One region of the Thalassospira sp. B30-1 genome, then DNA from elsewhere that is predicted to be linked to it. Evidence: riboswitches for the same ligand, from Rfam matches in the RefSeq annotation. Region 1 holds a riboswitch; the other holds the start of a gene.

Region 1 (7,003 bases):
TGTAATGGTCCAGATCGTCACGGTTCGGATACAGGCGCGACAACGGAACGCCACCAAGGATACCCTTGGCAACCAGTGCCTCGACCACCTCGGCTGCCGGTTTGGCAAGCTTGACGGTGAACTCGTTAAAGAAGCTGTCATTGACAACTTCCGCACCCGGTACCGCATCAATCGCATCGGCGGTCTTGCAGGCGGTTTCATGGTTAAGCGTTGCCACACCACGATACCCGTCTTCCCCCAGAAGGCTCATATGCACCGTAAAGGCCAACGAACACAGACCGGAATTGGTGCAGATGTTCGATGTCGCCTTTTCGCGGCGGATATGTTGTTCACGGGTCGAAAGCGTCAGAACAAAACCGCGCTTGCCGTCCTGATCAACCGTTTCACCACACAGGCGACCGGGCATCTGGCGTACCAGTTTGCTGGTCGTGGCAAACAGACCAACATATGGCCCGCCATAGTTCAGGTTGTTACCAATCGACTGGCCTTCGCCGCAGACGATGTCCGCGCCAAAGCTGCCCGGCGATTTGACCGCGCCAAACGCCATCGCCTCGGTAAAGACCACGATCAGAAGCGCACCCTTGGCATGGCACGCATCCGCAAGCTTCGTGTGGTCCTGAATACGGCCGAAAACGTCTGGATACTGGACCACGACGCAGGCGGTCTGATCATCAATCAGATCGTCAAGCTCGTCGGCGGTTGCCTGCTTTTCCGGGTGCCCGTCGCGACCGGCAACTTCGGTATCGCTATACTGGCAATAGGTTTCCGTGACTTCACGGTAATGCGGATGCAGACCACCCGACAGAACCGCTTTCTTGCGCCGTGTTGCGCGGCACGCCATCAGAACGGCTTCCGCGCACGACGTTGCCCCGTCCCACATCGATGCGTTGGCCACATCCATGCCGGTGATCGATGCCACCTGGGTCTGGAATTCGAACAGATACTGCAACGTACCCTGCGCGATTTCCGGCTGATAGGGGGTATAGGCCGTCAGGAATTCACCACGCTGGATGATGTAATCGACCGTGGCCGGAACATGGTGGCGATACGCCCCCGCACCCAGGAAGCTCGGCACGCTGGCCGTGCCCATGTTTTTGGCGGCCATTTTCGCCATGTCGCGTTCGACCTGCAATTCGCCCAGATGATGGGGCAGATCGACCGGCTCGGACAGCAGCGCGCCTTCGGGCACGTCGCTATATAATTCATCAACGGACTTTGCCCCGATGGTTTCAAGCATCGAGGCGCGATCCGCCTTGGTTAGCGGAAGATAACGCATATCTTAAAGGCCTTCGACAAAGTCTTTATACGCAGCTTCGTCCATCAGCTCATCAAGCTGGGACTCATCGGAAAGTTCCATGCGGAAGAACCAGCCATCGCTTTCCGGGGCTTCGTTCACCAGTGCCGGATTGTCATCAAGTTCTTCGTTGGCTTCGACAACGACACCATCAAGCGGCGCATAAACGTCGCTGGCGGCCTTGACCGATTCGACAACCGCCGCATCGCCATCCTTGGTCAGCTTTTTGCCAACTTCCGGCAGCTCGACATAAACGATATCGCCAAGCGACTGCTGGGCGTAATCGGTAATGCCAACGGTCGCGACACCGTCTTCATATTCAACCCATTCATGTTCCTGCGAGAATTTTTTAGCCATGGTAATTCGTCCCTGTAAGATCAGTTGTCTCTAAAATCTCGGTATCTTTTGCGGGCCGCAAACGCTGCCCGAACTCTTTTTTTTCTGATGATCAGCCGCGATAGTAACGATGTGCCGCAAACGGCAGTTCGACGATTTCCGCCGGGCGTGCCTTGCCGCGCACCATCAGATCGACTTTGGTACCCGGGGCGGCAAATTCAATTGCGACATATCCCATCGCAATCGGGCCATCCACGGTCGGGCCGAAACCACCGCTGGTGATTTCGCCAATTTCTTCGCCGTCACTGTTCAAGACCGGCGTATGTTCACGCGCCGGGGCCTTGCCTTCGGGTTTGATCCCGACACGTTTGCGATCCGCGCCATTGGCAAGCTGATCAAGGATGACATCCGCCCCCTTGAACCCGCCTTCTTCGCGACGACGCTTGTTGATGATCCAGTTAAGGTCGCCTTCGACCGGGGTGGTCGTGGTATCGATATCGTTGCCATACAGGCAAAGACCAGCTTCAAGACGCAGCGAATCACGCGCGCCAAGGCCAATCGCCTCGACCTCTTCCTCGGCCAACAACTTGCGCGCCAGCTCTTCGGCGCGCTCGTTCGGCACGGAAATCTCATACCCGTCTTCGCCGGTATAGCCCGACCGGGTAACAAAGCACGCGATACCGGCAATATCGATCTCGGCAAAGCTCATGAATTTCATATCGGCAACCGAGGGTGCAAACCGCGCCAGCACGCGGGCGGCGTCCGGGCCCTGCAAGGCCATCAACGCGCGGTCATCAATCTCGATCAGCTCGACACCGTTATCCAGATTGGCCCGCATATGGACAATGTCATCATCCTTGCACGCGGCATTGATCACCAGAAACAGGCTGTCGCCCGCATTGGTGATCATCAGATCATCCAAAATCGTGCCATCGTCATTGGTAAAGGCGGAATAACGGGTGCGGCCGGGTTTGAGGATCGCGATATCACCGGGCACCAGCTTTTCAAGCTCGGCCACGCGATTTTCGCCGGTCAGGCGGACCTGCCCCATATGCGAAACATCAAACAGACCGGCCTTCGCGCGGGTATGCAGATGTTCGCCCTTCACCCCCAACGGATATTGCACCGGCATGTCATAACCGGCGAACGGCACCATCTTGGCACCCAGTTCCACATGCAAATCATAAAGGGCGGTTTTCAGCAGTTCGGTTTGATGATCGGCCATCAAGGTCTCCAGACAGTCGTTGCGAAACATAGCCGACCAGTGGCCAACCACGTCCCCCTCTGTCTTGGAGCCTGAAAGAATCACAGCCGGTTTGAATACCGGTCTGCTTACATCTTCGGCGAGACGCACATCCATGTTCGATGCCGCCTGCTTTCCAGAGTCCCATCTCCCCGCGGTCCGTTTGCCTGAGAGTTTCCGGGGTGGTTGCTCCTTCGGCGTCCGCGCAATCCCTATCGATGTAATCACGCACATCGATCAAGACCGTGGCACTCTCCCACGGGGATCATTTGGGTATGCCCCCTTATACGGATTTGAATCCGACCAGACCAGCCCCAAAAATCATATCCTCTCCACCCCATCCATTGGTATGAGGATTAAAAGCCCTTTTTTTGCCCCTCCGGCAAATGCCCATTATTTTGTATGAGGATTACCGAAAACGAACTTTTGTTCAAAAACGAAAATCCCGCCACGCGAGGCGGGCGGGATTTGATTATTCACCAAAAATGAATAATAGGCCGGATTATTAATTTTTTCCGAAGCGTCGATTGTAATCAAGCTGATCGGCGCTTAGCTGGAAACCAAGGTAAATTTCATAGTCCGGACCGGCCCAGACATCATCCAGCGGCACGTTCAAAGTCACCTGCTCGTCGCGATAGCGCGCCAGGTTCAAATTGCTCGGAAACGCCATCTGAACATCGAACAGATTCTTCTGGATAAACTCGCCAGACGGGTCCTTAAGTGCTACGAAATACTGGAGTTTTGCGTTGCGCCCCTGTGCGGCCGGGCCCAGTTCGGCATTGATCACCGGGCTGATCACGACGTTCAGGATCTTGTCATCAAGGTCATAGCCGCAATCGCCCAGATAACCGCCAAATTCGGCTTCAAGGATCACATCGGTCAGGTCCTTGCCCTGACCGCTGAACTGCACCAATCGGGCGGTATCATTGGGCAGGAAGGCCCGCGGACATGCCGGAACCGGCTGCTCTTCGAACGGGTTGCTGCTGCACGCCGCCAGAAAACCGGCAAACGACACCAAACCCAATGCACAAACACGCCGCAGTCCGTTCGCAATCGTCATCCAAGCCTCTATAGAACTGGTCAAATTCGCTGTCATGCCCGGTCCGGGCACAACCGCGCGCAGTCTATTCGCTCCGATATGGCGACACAACCCGCTTCCGTTTCAAATCGCGGCATGGGGCCTAAATACATGGCCGGACATAGCTGAACATGCATCTTTACACGGTGTCTGTCATTGCGTGCACGGTGCTGGCAGGTTATGTAACGAAGACATTTGAATAACCGTGCCATCGCATGGCGCACATCATGAACATTCGGACCCGTATCATGTCTGACAAAGCCGACCTTCGGATCATCCTTGCCAACCCGCGCGGTTTCTGTGCCGGGGTGGATCGTGCGATCGAGATCGTCGAAAAGGCGCTGGTGAAGTATGGCGCGCCGGTCTATGTCCGCCACGAAATCGTCCACAATAAATTCGTGGTCGACCGCCTGCGCGACATGGGGGCTGTTTTTGTCGATGAACTCGATAGCGTCCCGGATGGCGTGCCAGTAATCTTTTCCGCGCACGGTGTACCGAAATCGGTCCCCGAAGCTGCCGAAAGCCGCCAGCTTGAATATCTTGATGCGACCTGCCCGCTGGTGTCCAAGGTCCATCGTGGTGCGGAACGCCACCATGCAGATGGCAAACATATCCTTCTGATCGGCCATGCCGGTCATCCCGAAGTCATCGGCACCATGGGGCAGTTGCCACCGGGCAGCATGACCCTGATCGAGACCGAAGAAGACGCCGAAAACCTTCAGGTCGAAAACCCCGAAAACCTGGCGTTTGTGACCCAGACCACCCTGTCGCTGGACGATACGGCCAAGATCATCTCGATCCTGCAACGCCGTTTTCCGGCGATCGAGGTCCCGAAGAAAGAAGACATCTGCTATGCGACCACCAACCGCCAACACGCGGTCAAGCTGATCGCAACCGATGCCGATGCCATTCTGGTTCTGGGCGCGCCAAACTCGTCAAACTCGAACCGTCTGGTCGAAGTCGCGAAACGCGAAGGATGTGACCGTTCGGTTCTGGTCGAACGCGCCAAGGATATCGACTGGTCCAAGCTTGACGGTATTTCGACGCTTGGCATTACTGCGGGCGCATCCGCCCCGGAAATTCTGGTCGAGGAAGTCATCGATGCCTGCCGGGAACGTTATAACGTCACGGTCGAAACCCTGACTTTGACCAATGAAAACGTCACCTTCAAGCTGCCCCGCCAGCTTGCCAGCTAACCCCGCCCTGATGCAGGAAATCCGGATATCCCATGGCCGTCTATACCGACGTTTCTGACGAAGATATCGCCCGTTTTGTTGCCGAATACGATATCGGCACCGTGATTTCGTTCAAGGGAATCGCCGAGGGTGTCGAAAATACCAACTTCCTGCTTCAGACCGATCAGGCATCCTTCATCCTGACCCTGTATGAAAAGCGTGTGAACCCGGATGACCTGCCGTTCTATCTGGGCCTGATGGATCATCTGTCGGCCAAGGGGCTGAATTGCCCGACACCGATCCACGGCAAGGACGGGGTCGCGTTACGCCGTTTGTGCGGACGTCCGGCCGCCATCACATCCTTCCTGAACGGCATGTCGCCGCGCCGGATCATGCCCCATCACTGCACCGGGCTTGGTGCGGCACTGGCACACTTGCACACCGCCGGTCAGGATTTCGACATGTATCTTGGCAATGCGCTAAGTGTTACGGGCTGGCGCCCGCTGTTTGAAAGCTGCCGTACCGATGCTAACGGCGTTCAGCCCGGCCTTGAAAAACTGATCGAGGATGAACTGGCCTTTCTTGAAGCCAACTGGCCCCATCAGTTGCCTGCGGGCGTGATCCATGCCGACCTTTTCCCCGATAATGTGTTTTTCTTCCCGGGCAAGGATGACGTATCGGGCCTGATCGATTTCTATTTCGCGTGCAATGACCTTCTGGCCTATGACATTGCGATCTGCATGAATGCGTGGTGTTTCGAACCTGATAACAGTTTCAACGTCACCAAGGCGCGCAACCTTCTGTCAAGCTATGGCAAGGTGCGCACATTGTCCGATGACGAAATGGCCGCCCTTCCGATCCTTGCGCGCGGGGCGTCATTGCGGTTCCTGCTGACCCGTCTTTATGACTGGATCAACACGCCCAAGGATGCGCTGGTCACACCGAAAAACCCACGCGAATACATCAATAAACTGCGCTTTCATCAGCGGATCGACAGTGCCAGCGCCTATGGCCTGGGCGAGGAATAGAATTACATGACCGGAACGGACAATAAACGCGTCGAGATTTATACCGACGGCGCGTGCAGCGGCAACCCCGGCCCCGGTGGCTGGGGCGCGATCCTGCGATTTAATGGCGTGGAAAAGGAAATGTCGGGCGGCGATCCGGAAACCACCAACAACCGCATGGAAATGATGGCCGCCATCAGTGCGCTTGAAGCGTTGAAACGCCCCTGTGTGGTCGATATCTACACCGACAGCAGCTATGTCCGCGACGGAATTACCAAATGGATTTTCGGCTGGCAGAAACGCGGCTGGAAAACGGCGGATAAAAAGCCCGTCAAGAATGTCGAGCTTTGGCAAAGGCTTCTGGAAGCTCTTAAAACGCATAAAGTTGAATGGCACTGGGTCAAAGGACACGCCGGACACCCGGAAAACGAACGATGCGATGAACTCGCCCGTCAGGCCGTGCCGAAATAAATCCGCCCTAAATAAGAAATCCGAAATAAACTGGCATACAAGTGCTTGAAGCTGCTGCACTTCGATCCAAAATAGATGGATCGGATTGCTTTTTGTGAACGCTATATGAAAAAAATGAAATCAAACTTGCTTTTGGGCTGACTTCCAGATTGAGTAACGTCAGTGTCAGGGATGTTGGACCCCGTCCTAAGGTCGGGTATGGTTGCCATTAACTAGTCGATAGTGGGTGCCGAGGAGAAATACGCTTGTCGCGCGGATCGTACGGCTTTTTACAACGGAAGTCGCTTAGCAGCCGATTGCTTTTTATCGCGCTGCCGCTGGTTTCCTTGTTCTCCCTCGCGCTGTTCGTTGTCTTCGGATACGTCAGTTACACGGTTCTGCGTGACGACCTGACTGAAA
Region 2 (7,003 bases), 1.2 Mb from region 1:
ACCAGGATTGTTGCGCATGTCAATCACAAGGCCCTTGATTTCCGGGCCGATCTGATCGCGCAACTCGGTGAGCGCACGTTGCAGGCCGCTAAAGGTCTGCTCGTTGAATTTGGTGATACGGATATATCCGACATCATCCTTTGCTTCGGATCTAACCGACTGGATCTTGATCACGGCCCGGGTCAGGGTGACATCAAACGGTGCGGTTTCACCCTTGCGCATGATGGTCAGGATAATGTCCGTATTGACCTTGCCGCGCATCATTTCAACCGCTTCGTTCAGGCCAAGACCACGGATCGGTTTGCCATCGATATGGGTGATGAAGTCACCAGGTTGCAAACCGGCCTTTTCGGCGGGCGTGTCATAAATCGGGGAAATGACTTTGACAAAGCCTTCTTCCATCGTGACTTCGATACCAAGCCCGCCGAACTCGCCGCGGGTATCGACCTGCATTTCCTCGAAATTATCCATATTCAGATAGGAGGAATGCGGATCAAGCGATGTCAGCATGCCGTTGATGGCTGCTTCGATCAGCTGCTTGTCATCTACTTCTTCGACATATTTCGATTTCACCTGTTCAAACACATCGCCAAACAGGTTCAGCAGCCGATAGGTTTCGGCTGATGTTGTTGGTGAAGATTGCGCCAGCGCGGGCGAAGCAAGGCCCAAAGTCATGCCGGTAGCGAGTGCGAATACTGCCAATCGAGAGGTTTTCATCCACTTACCTTGCCGTTTTTCGAGGCCAGCCAGGGAAGCGGATTGATCGCTTCACCGTCATGGCGCATCTCCAGATAGAGTTTAGGCGATAATTCACCCATTATTCCAACAGGTTCACCCGCCAACAGATATTGTCCTACCACACTGTCGAGCCGATCAAAACCAGCGATAAGGCTATGGTATCCTTCGCCGTGTTCGATAATCAAGAGGCGGCCATAGCCACGGAAGGGCCCGGCGAATACAACTTTGCCGTCAAAGGGCGATACGACCTGCGCGTTTGGGCGTGTGTCGATCTCGATCCCTTTGGAATGTGTAACCGCCAGTCCGTCCGGTCCGCGGGACCGTTCACCAAACAATGTAACGACCTTTCCGCTTGCGGGCATACGCAATTGTCCGTGTGCCAGCGTGATCGAACTGCCGACAGAAAGCTCTTCATCATTTGCCGATGGTGCCTTGCTGGCAGGGGCTGTTTTTTCCGCAGGGGTGGCGGGCGGCTCGTTTCTGGCAATTGTCGATGGGGCCGGGGCCGGTTTGGGTTCTGTGCGCTTGGCGATCTGGCGTTCCGGTTTCATGCGGGGTTCGGGAACGCCTTCCGCCCGCTTTTTCAGGCTTTCCAGAAGATCGCCCAATGATTTTGCCTCGGTCGCCAGTTCATTGACGGCGCGCGATGCCATTTTGGCCTCGGCCTCGGTTTCCGAACGCAGTTTGCGCTTTTCGTTAAGCAGGGCGGCCAGTGACTGGCGCTCTGCCTGTAATTCTTTGGTGGCGGCTGCCATTTCGCTGCGGCGCGTTCGGATGTCTTCGCGAAGGGTGCCAATTTCTTCAAGCTCGGCGCGCAAATCGCGCGCATGCTGTTCAACACCGGGTAGGGCGGCCTTTAACAGGATGGCTGACCGCAATGTATCCTGCGGGCTGGTCGGAAGGGCGATCACAGCTTCGGGCGGGGTGGTCGACAAACGCTGCAAGGCCATAAGGATGCGGGCATATTGCCCGGCTTTGTCTTCAAGGCTGGTGGCGGCCCGCTTTTCGCGCACTTCAAGTTCGGCAAGCTGATCTTCAAGATCGGTCAGGGTTGTTTCAAGGCGCTGGGCGCGTCTGGCGACCGAAATGGCTTCGGATTGAAGCGCCTGTTCCTCGGTCCAGAGTTCGCGCGATTTGCGCGCCAGGAATTCTTCCTGCTTTTGCTGCTCTGACAACTGGCTTTCAAGTTTATCAAGCTGACTGTCGACCTTGCGTAGCGACTGGGCAAAAGACGGCGTTGCCCCGCCCGCGATCATGGCTGCAATCACAGCCAGCGCAGGCAGGGCGGTCTTGGAACGCAGATCAGTTCGCAAGAAGCGCATCATTCCCTTTCAAACCCTTGATCAACGGTTTGCCGGTCATTTCCGCCGGTTGCGGTAGCCCGAGAAGCTGCAACAAAGTCGGTGCCACGTCGGCCAGGCGACCATTTTCCAGTGTCGCGCCTTCGGGTCCATTCACCAGAATGGTCGGCACCAGATTAAGCGTATGCGCGGTGTGCGGCTCGCCGGTTTCCGGATCCACCATCATCTCACAGTTCCCGTGATCGGCGGTAACGAACATCACGCCGCCCACCGATTTAACCGCATCAACAACCTGCCCAAGGCAGGTATCGACCGCTTCGGCGGCCTTCATCGCGGCGGACAAAATGCCGCTATGGCCGACCATGTCGGGGTTGGCAAAGTTCAGAATGATCGCGTCATAGGTTTCAGCCCTGATCGCTGCCACCAGCTTTTCAGTCACTTCCGGGGCCGACATTTCCGGCTGCAAATCATAGGTCGCGACCTTGGGCGATGGCACCAGAATACGGTCTTCGCCCTCGAAAACCTGTTCTTCGCCGCCGTTAAAGAAGAAGGACACATGCGGATATTTTTCGGTTTCCGCGATGCGCAACTGCTTCATGCCAGCCCTGGAAACGACTTCACCAAAGATATTTGGCAACACCTGCGGCGGATAGATCGCATCCATATATTTTGCATGGTCGGATGAATATTCAACCATACCGGCCTGCACGGCAAATCTGATCGGGGTGCCACGGTCAAACCCGTCAAAGTCCGGTGCGCAGATCGCGGCCAGAATTTCACGCGCGCGGTCGGCCCGGAAATTGGTCATCAAAAGTCCGTCGCCGTCTTTCATGCCGGCATAATCGCCAATCACGGTCGGCAGAACGAATTCATCCGTGGTGTCGGCATCATAGGCTGCCCTGATTGCGCCTTCGGCACTTTCAGCGGTGCGGCCATCGGCGTAATTCTTGCCCTTTACCATCGTGAAATAGGCCTGGCTGACGCGTTCCCAGCGATTGTCGCGGTCCATCGCGTAATAGCGCCCGGTGACGGTCACGATTTCAACATTGGCATCACCAATCTGTGCGCGGAATTTTTCAAGGAATTTGGCGGCACTTTTGGGGGCGGTATCGCGGCCATCCAGATAGGCATGGATTTTTACCGGCACACCGGCCGATGCGATGATTTTGGCAAGGGCCGCCATATGGGCCTGATGGGAATGCACCCCGCCTTCGGACAGAAGCCCCGCGATATGACAGACACCCCCGCTTTCTTTCAGCTTGGCGATAACCTTTTTGACGGTATCGGTATCGGCGATCGAACCGGTTTTGACAGCCTCGTCAATTTTTGGCAGTTCCTGCATCACAACCCGGCCGGCACCAAGATTCATATGGCCGACTTCGGAATTGCCCATCTGCCCTTCGGGCAGGCCGACATCAAGACCGCAGGCTTTCAGAAAGCCGGTCGGATTGTTGGCATAAAGCGCGTCCCAAACAGGGGTGTTGGCCAATGCAACCGCATTGTCCTTGCTTTCCTCGCGATAACCCCAGCCATCCAGAATGCACAGCACCACCGGACGCGGGCGCTTTACGGTATTTGATACAGTCACAATCATAATCCCACGAAGTAAAGTACACGAAATAAGGTAAAAGGCTGAATTACCGGTAAAGATGGTTATTTTCCGGTAATTTTGCCATCCGTACAAAGACGCCGGGCGCGGTGGGTCCGCCATCAGACGCTGCCAATCATAGCATTTTCAACGCGCAATCTATCATGAATGCCGGTATTGAACAGCCTTCCGACCGGGTATTTTTTGTGCGCTTGCAAAGTCGCTTTTTGACAAGGATCATCACCTGCCTGTAATCTCGGGCGTTACGGTGATACCTCGAATAACCGCGATGGGAGAGCCCGCTTTGATCCCGCGATCAGATCGGCGCCGAAGGAGCAATAGCCCCGAAAACTCTCAGGCAGATGGACCGTTGCGGATTGAGGCTCTGGAGAGAGAAAGCGGTACGGGGCCAATGCCCGGCACCATATTTCCACCGAAGGATGAAGCCATGGCGTCAAAGACTTCTTTGTTTTTGGCAACAGGGCGCACAATCTCAGGTCAAGGGACAGAGGGGGCAAGACACCGGTTCTATAACGTCATGTGGCATTGATCCGCATGACAAAGAGCCGTGGGAGGCCCATTTGACCGAAGAAAATAAGCAGCGTCCGCAAGACGTTAATCTTTCCGTTGTCGATCTTTATACCATCGGCATCGGCCCATCGAGTTCGCATACGGTCGGCCCGATGCGCGCGGGCTATCGGTTCTGTCTGGAACTCGAAGCCCGGAATCTTTTGGAAAAAATCGGCTCGGTAATTGTCGATCTTTACGGATCGCTTGCCCTGACTGGCAAGGGCCATGCCACCGATACCGCGGTGATCATGGGGCTTTCGGGGGAACGACCGCGTTCGGTTGATCCCGACCGGATCGCACCGACGATGGATGCGATTGATAAAGATCACGCATTACAGCTTTACGGCGCGTATCCGGTTGCCTTTAACCGCGAAACCAATCTTGTGTTTCACATGACCGAAAGCCTGCCCGAACATCCCAACGGCATGCGGATCACCGCCTTTGACCGTGACGGTGTTGTTCTGCACAAACAGGAATATTTTTCGGTTGGGGGTGGGTTTATCGTCTCGGGCGATGATCGCGGGGCGGAATATTCCGGCGATAATATCACGCTGCCTTATCCCTTTTCCTCGGCCGATGAACTGATGGCGATCTGTAAAAAGGAAAAGCTGTCGATTGCCGAAGTCATGGCCGAAAACGAAAAAAGCTGGCGTGAACCTGCCGAGACAGAGGAATTTGTCGACCGCGTGCATCGCGCGATGATGGATTGTATTGAGCGTGGCTGCAAAACCGATGGCATCCTGCCCGGCGGGTTGAATGTCAAACGGCGTGCGCGCAAACTTTACCTTGAGCTGACGGAACGGCCAGAAGCGGGGCTTAAGGACCCGTTGACCGTGATCGACTGGGTCAATCTTTATGCCCTTGCGGTTAACGAAGAAAATGCTGCTGGTTCGCGCGTCGTGACCGCCCCGACCAACGGGGCGGCGGGTGTTATTCCCGCCGTGCTGCGCTATTATGAACGGTTCGGGGCCAATGTGACACAGGGCAAAATACGCGAATTCCTGTTAACGGCGGCGGCCATTGGTTCGATCTATAAAAAGCGTGCGTCGATCTCGGCCGCCGAAGTCGGTTGTCAGGGTGAGGTCGGTGTGGCCTGCTCAATGGCGGCAGGCGCGCTTTGTGCCGTCATGGGCGGTACGCCCGAACAGGTTGAAAACGCCGCCGAAATTGGCATGGAACACAACCTTGGCCTGACCTGTGATCCGATTGGCGGTCTGGTGCAGGTACCCTGCATCGAACGCAACACCATGGGGGCGGTCAAGGCGATCAATGCTGCCCGTCTGGCAATGCGCGGTGATGGTCAGCATACCGTGTCACTCGACAAGGTGATCGAAACCATGCGCCAGACCGGCATTGATATGCAAAGCAAATACAAGGAAACCAGCCAGGGCGGGCTGGCGGTCAATGTCAACGTGGTCGAATGTTGAGCTGACAGTTTGAAATACCGACCAAACACCCTCGAAGCCGCCGTTTCGGGGGTGTTTTTCATCCGGCCCGATTCTTGCCACCTTGCGCCTGCAATCTGATATCATTGAGAAATCAAAAACGGGGCAAAGACCTCGAACAGGTTGGGCAAAGCATGAAAAAGAAACTGTTCCGCATCTATATCGCGGTCAGTCTGGATGGCTATATCGCGCGCGCCAATGGCGCGGTTGACTGGCTTGATCAATTCGATCCGGCCGAGTTCAATTTCGAGGGCTTTCTGGGCACCGTGGGAACACTGATCATCGGGCGAAAAACCTTTGATCAGGTGATGGAATTTGGCGACTGGCCCTATGAAGATCGCCGCACGATTGTGCTGACATCGCGCGATTTGCCCGATAACCGCCCGGCCAATACAGAGGCCTATGGCGGTAGTCTTGTGGAACTGGCAAGCCAGCTTCGCGATGACAGGTCCGATACCGGTGATATCTGGATCGTCGGTGGGGCCAGTGTTGTGACCCAATTCCTGTTTGGCGGCCTTGTCGATCAGCTTGAAATGTTCATCATCCCCGAAATTCTGGGAGATGGCATCCGGCTGTTTGGCCGGGATGCTGTGGGCACGACACCGAAACTGGTGGCATCGGAGCACTACAAGTCCGGTGTCGTGCGCATGCAGTATGATTTGCGTTAAAGCCGGTTACTTAAGCGTTTCCAGTTTTTCGGCAATCTTTGATGAAAGTTCGCGTAGGGCATTAACAGCACTGCTTTGCCAGTCGCTGTCGAGGACCATCTGCATCTTTTCCTGATAGCTGTCGGTGACTGTAACCGGTTCGCCCTTGTTCAGTTCGTTGCCCTTCAACGTCACTTCGGACTTGTTATGCACCGTGACCTGCCAGAAACCGGGTTCGAACCATGACCAGAACTTAATCAGGTCGGCATCGACGGCGTCGGCGCTGTCATATTCGGCGTCCCCCGGTTCAAGAACACGGTATCCGGCCAGTTTGAAGCCGTTGGAGATTGCCTTGTTGACGGCATCGGCAACAGTTTTGCCTTCGGGCAGCAAAACATCCCCCAGTGCCATTCCATAGGTGTTGCGTTTGCGGGCATAGGCACGCGATGTAAAGGTGACATCATCAATCTCGTCATTCGACAGCGACGGGATATCCGGTGTTGATGGATCAATCTCGAATTGGCGTTTGTCTTCGACCGAAACGATTTTAACGGCCGGCCCAGTCGCCGGGTTCTCAATTTTGGCCGGTTCCTGAATTTCGACAACGCTACGCGAAGCTGCGCACGCGCCGGTCAGCATTGCCAAACCTATAACGGCGGCAATCTTTAAGTATCTGTTTTGCATTGTTAATTCCCCTACTCAAACAGATAGAGA

Evidence for each region. Region 1 has a riboswitch for glycine ahead of gcvT (glycine cleavage system aminomethyltransferase GcvT). Riboswitches for the same ligand answer to the same signal wherever they lie in the genome.
Region 2: another riboswitch for glycine. It lies ahead of IT971_RS01595 (L-serine ammonia-lyase); the one in region 1 lies ahead of gcvT (glycine cleavage system aminomethyltransferase GcvT).

Annotation. Positions count from the first base shown of each region.
Region 1 is NZ_CP065232.1:3,973,419-3,980,421, forward strand. It holds gene gcvPA (aminomethyl-transferring glycine dehydrogenase subunit GcvPA) at 1-1,276, opposite strand, end outside; gene gcvH (glycine cleavage system protein GcvH) at 1,280-1,651, opposite strand; gene gcvT (glycine cleavage system aminomethyltransferase GcvT) at 1,743-2,855, opposite strand; glycine riboswitch at 2,913-3,015, opposite strand; glycine riboswitch at 3,019-3,142, opposite strand; gene IT971_RS18685 (hypothetical protein) at 3,379-3,969, opposite strand; gene ispH (4-hydroxy-3-methylbut-2-enyl diphosphate reductase) at 4,200-5,147, shown strand; gene IT971_RS18695 (homoserine kinase) at 5,180-6,154, shown strand; gene rnhA (ribonuclease HI) at 6,161-6,604, shown strand; gene IT971_RS18705 (bifunctional diguanylate cyclase/phosphodiesterase) at 6,850-7,003, shown strand, end outside.
Region 2 is NZ_CP065232.1:338,345-345,347, forward strand. It holds gene IT971_RS01580 (S41 family peptidase) at 1-717, opposite strand, end outside; gene IT971_RS01585 (murein hydrolase activator EnvC) at 714-2,063, opposite strand; gene gpmI (2,3-bisphosphoglycerate-independent phosphoglycerate mutase) at 2,041-3,633, opposite strand; glycine riboswitch at 3,908-4,007, shown strand; glycine riboswitch at 4,011-4,138, shown strand; gene IT971_RS01595 (L-serine ammonia-lyase) at 4,209-5,624, shown strand; gene IT971_RS01600 (dihydrofolate reductase family protein) at 5,777-6,310, shown strand; gene IT971_RS01605 (hypothetical protein) at 6,317-6,973, opposite strand.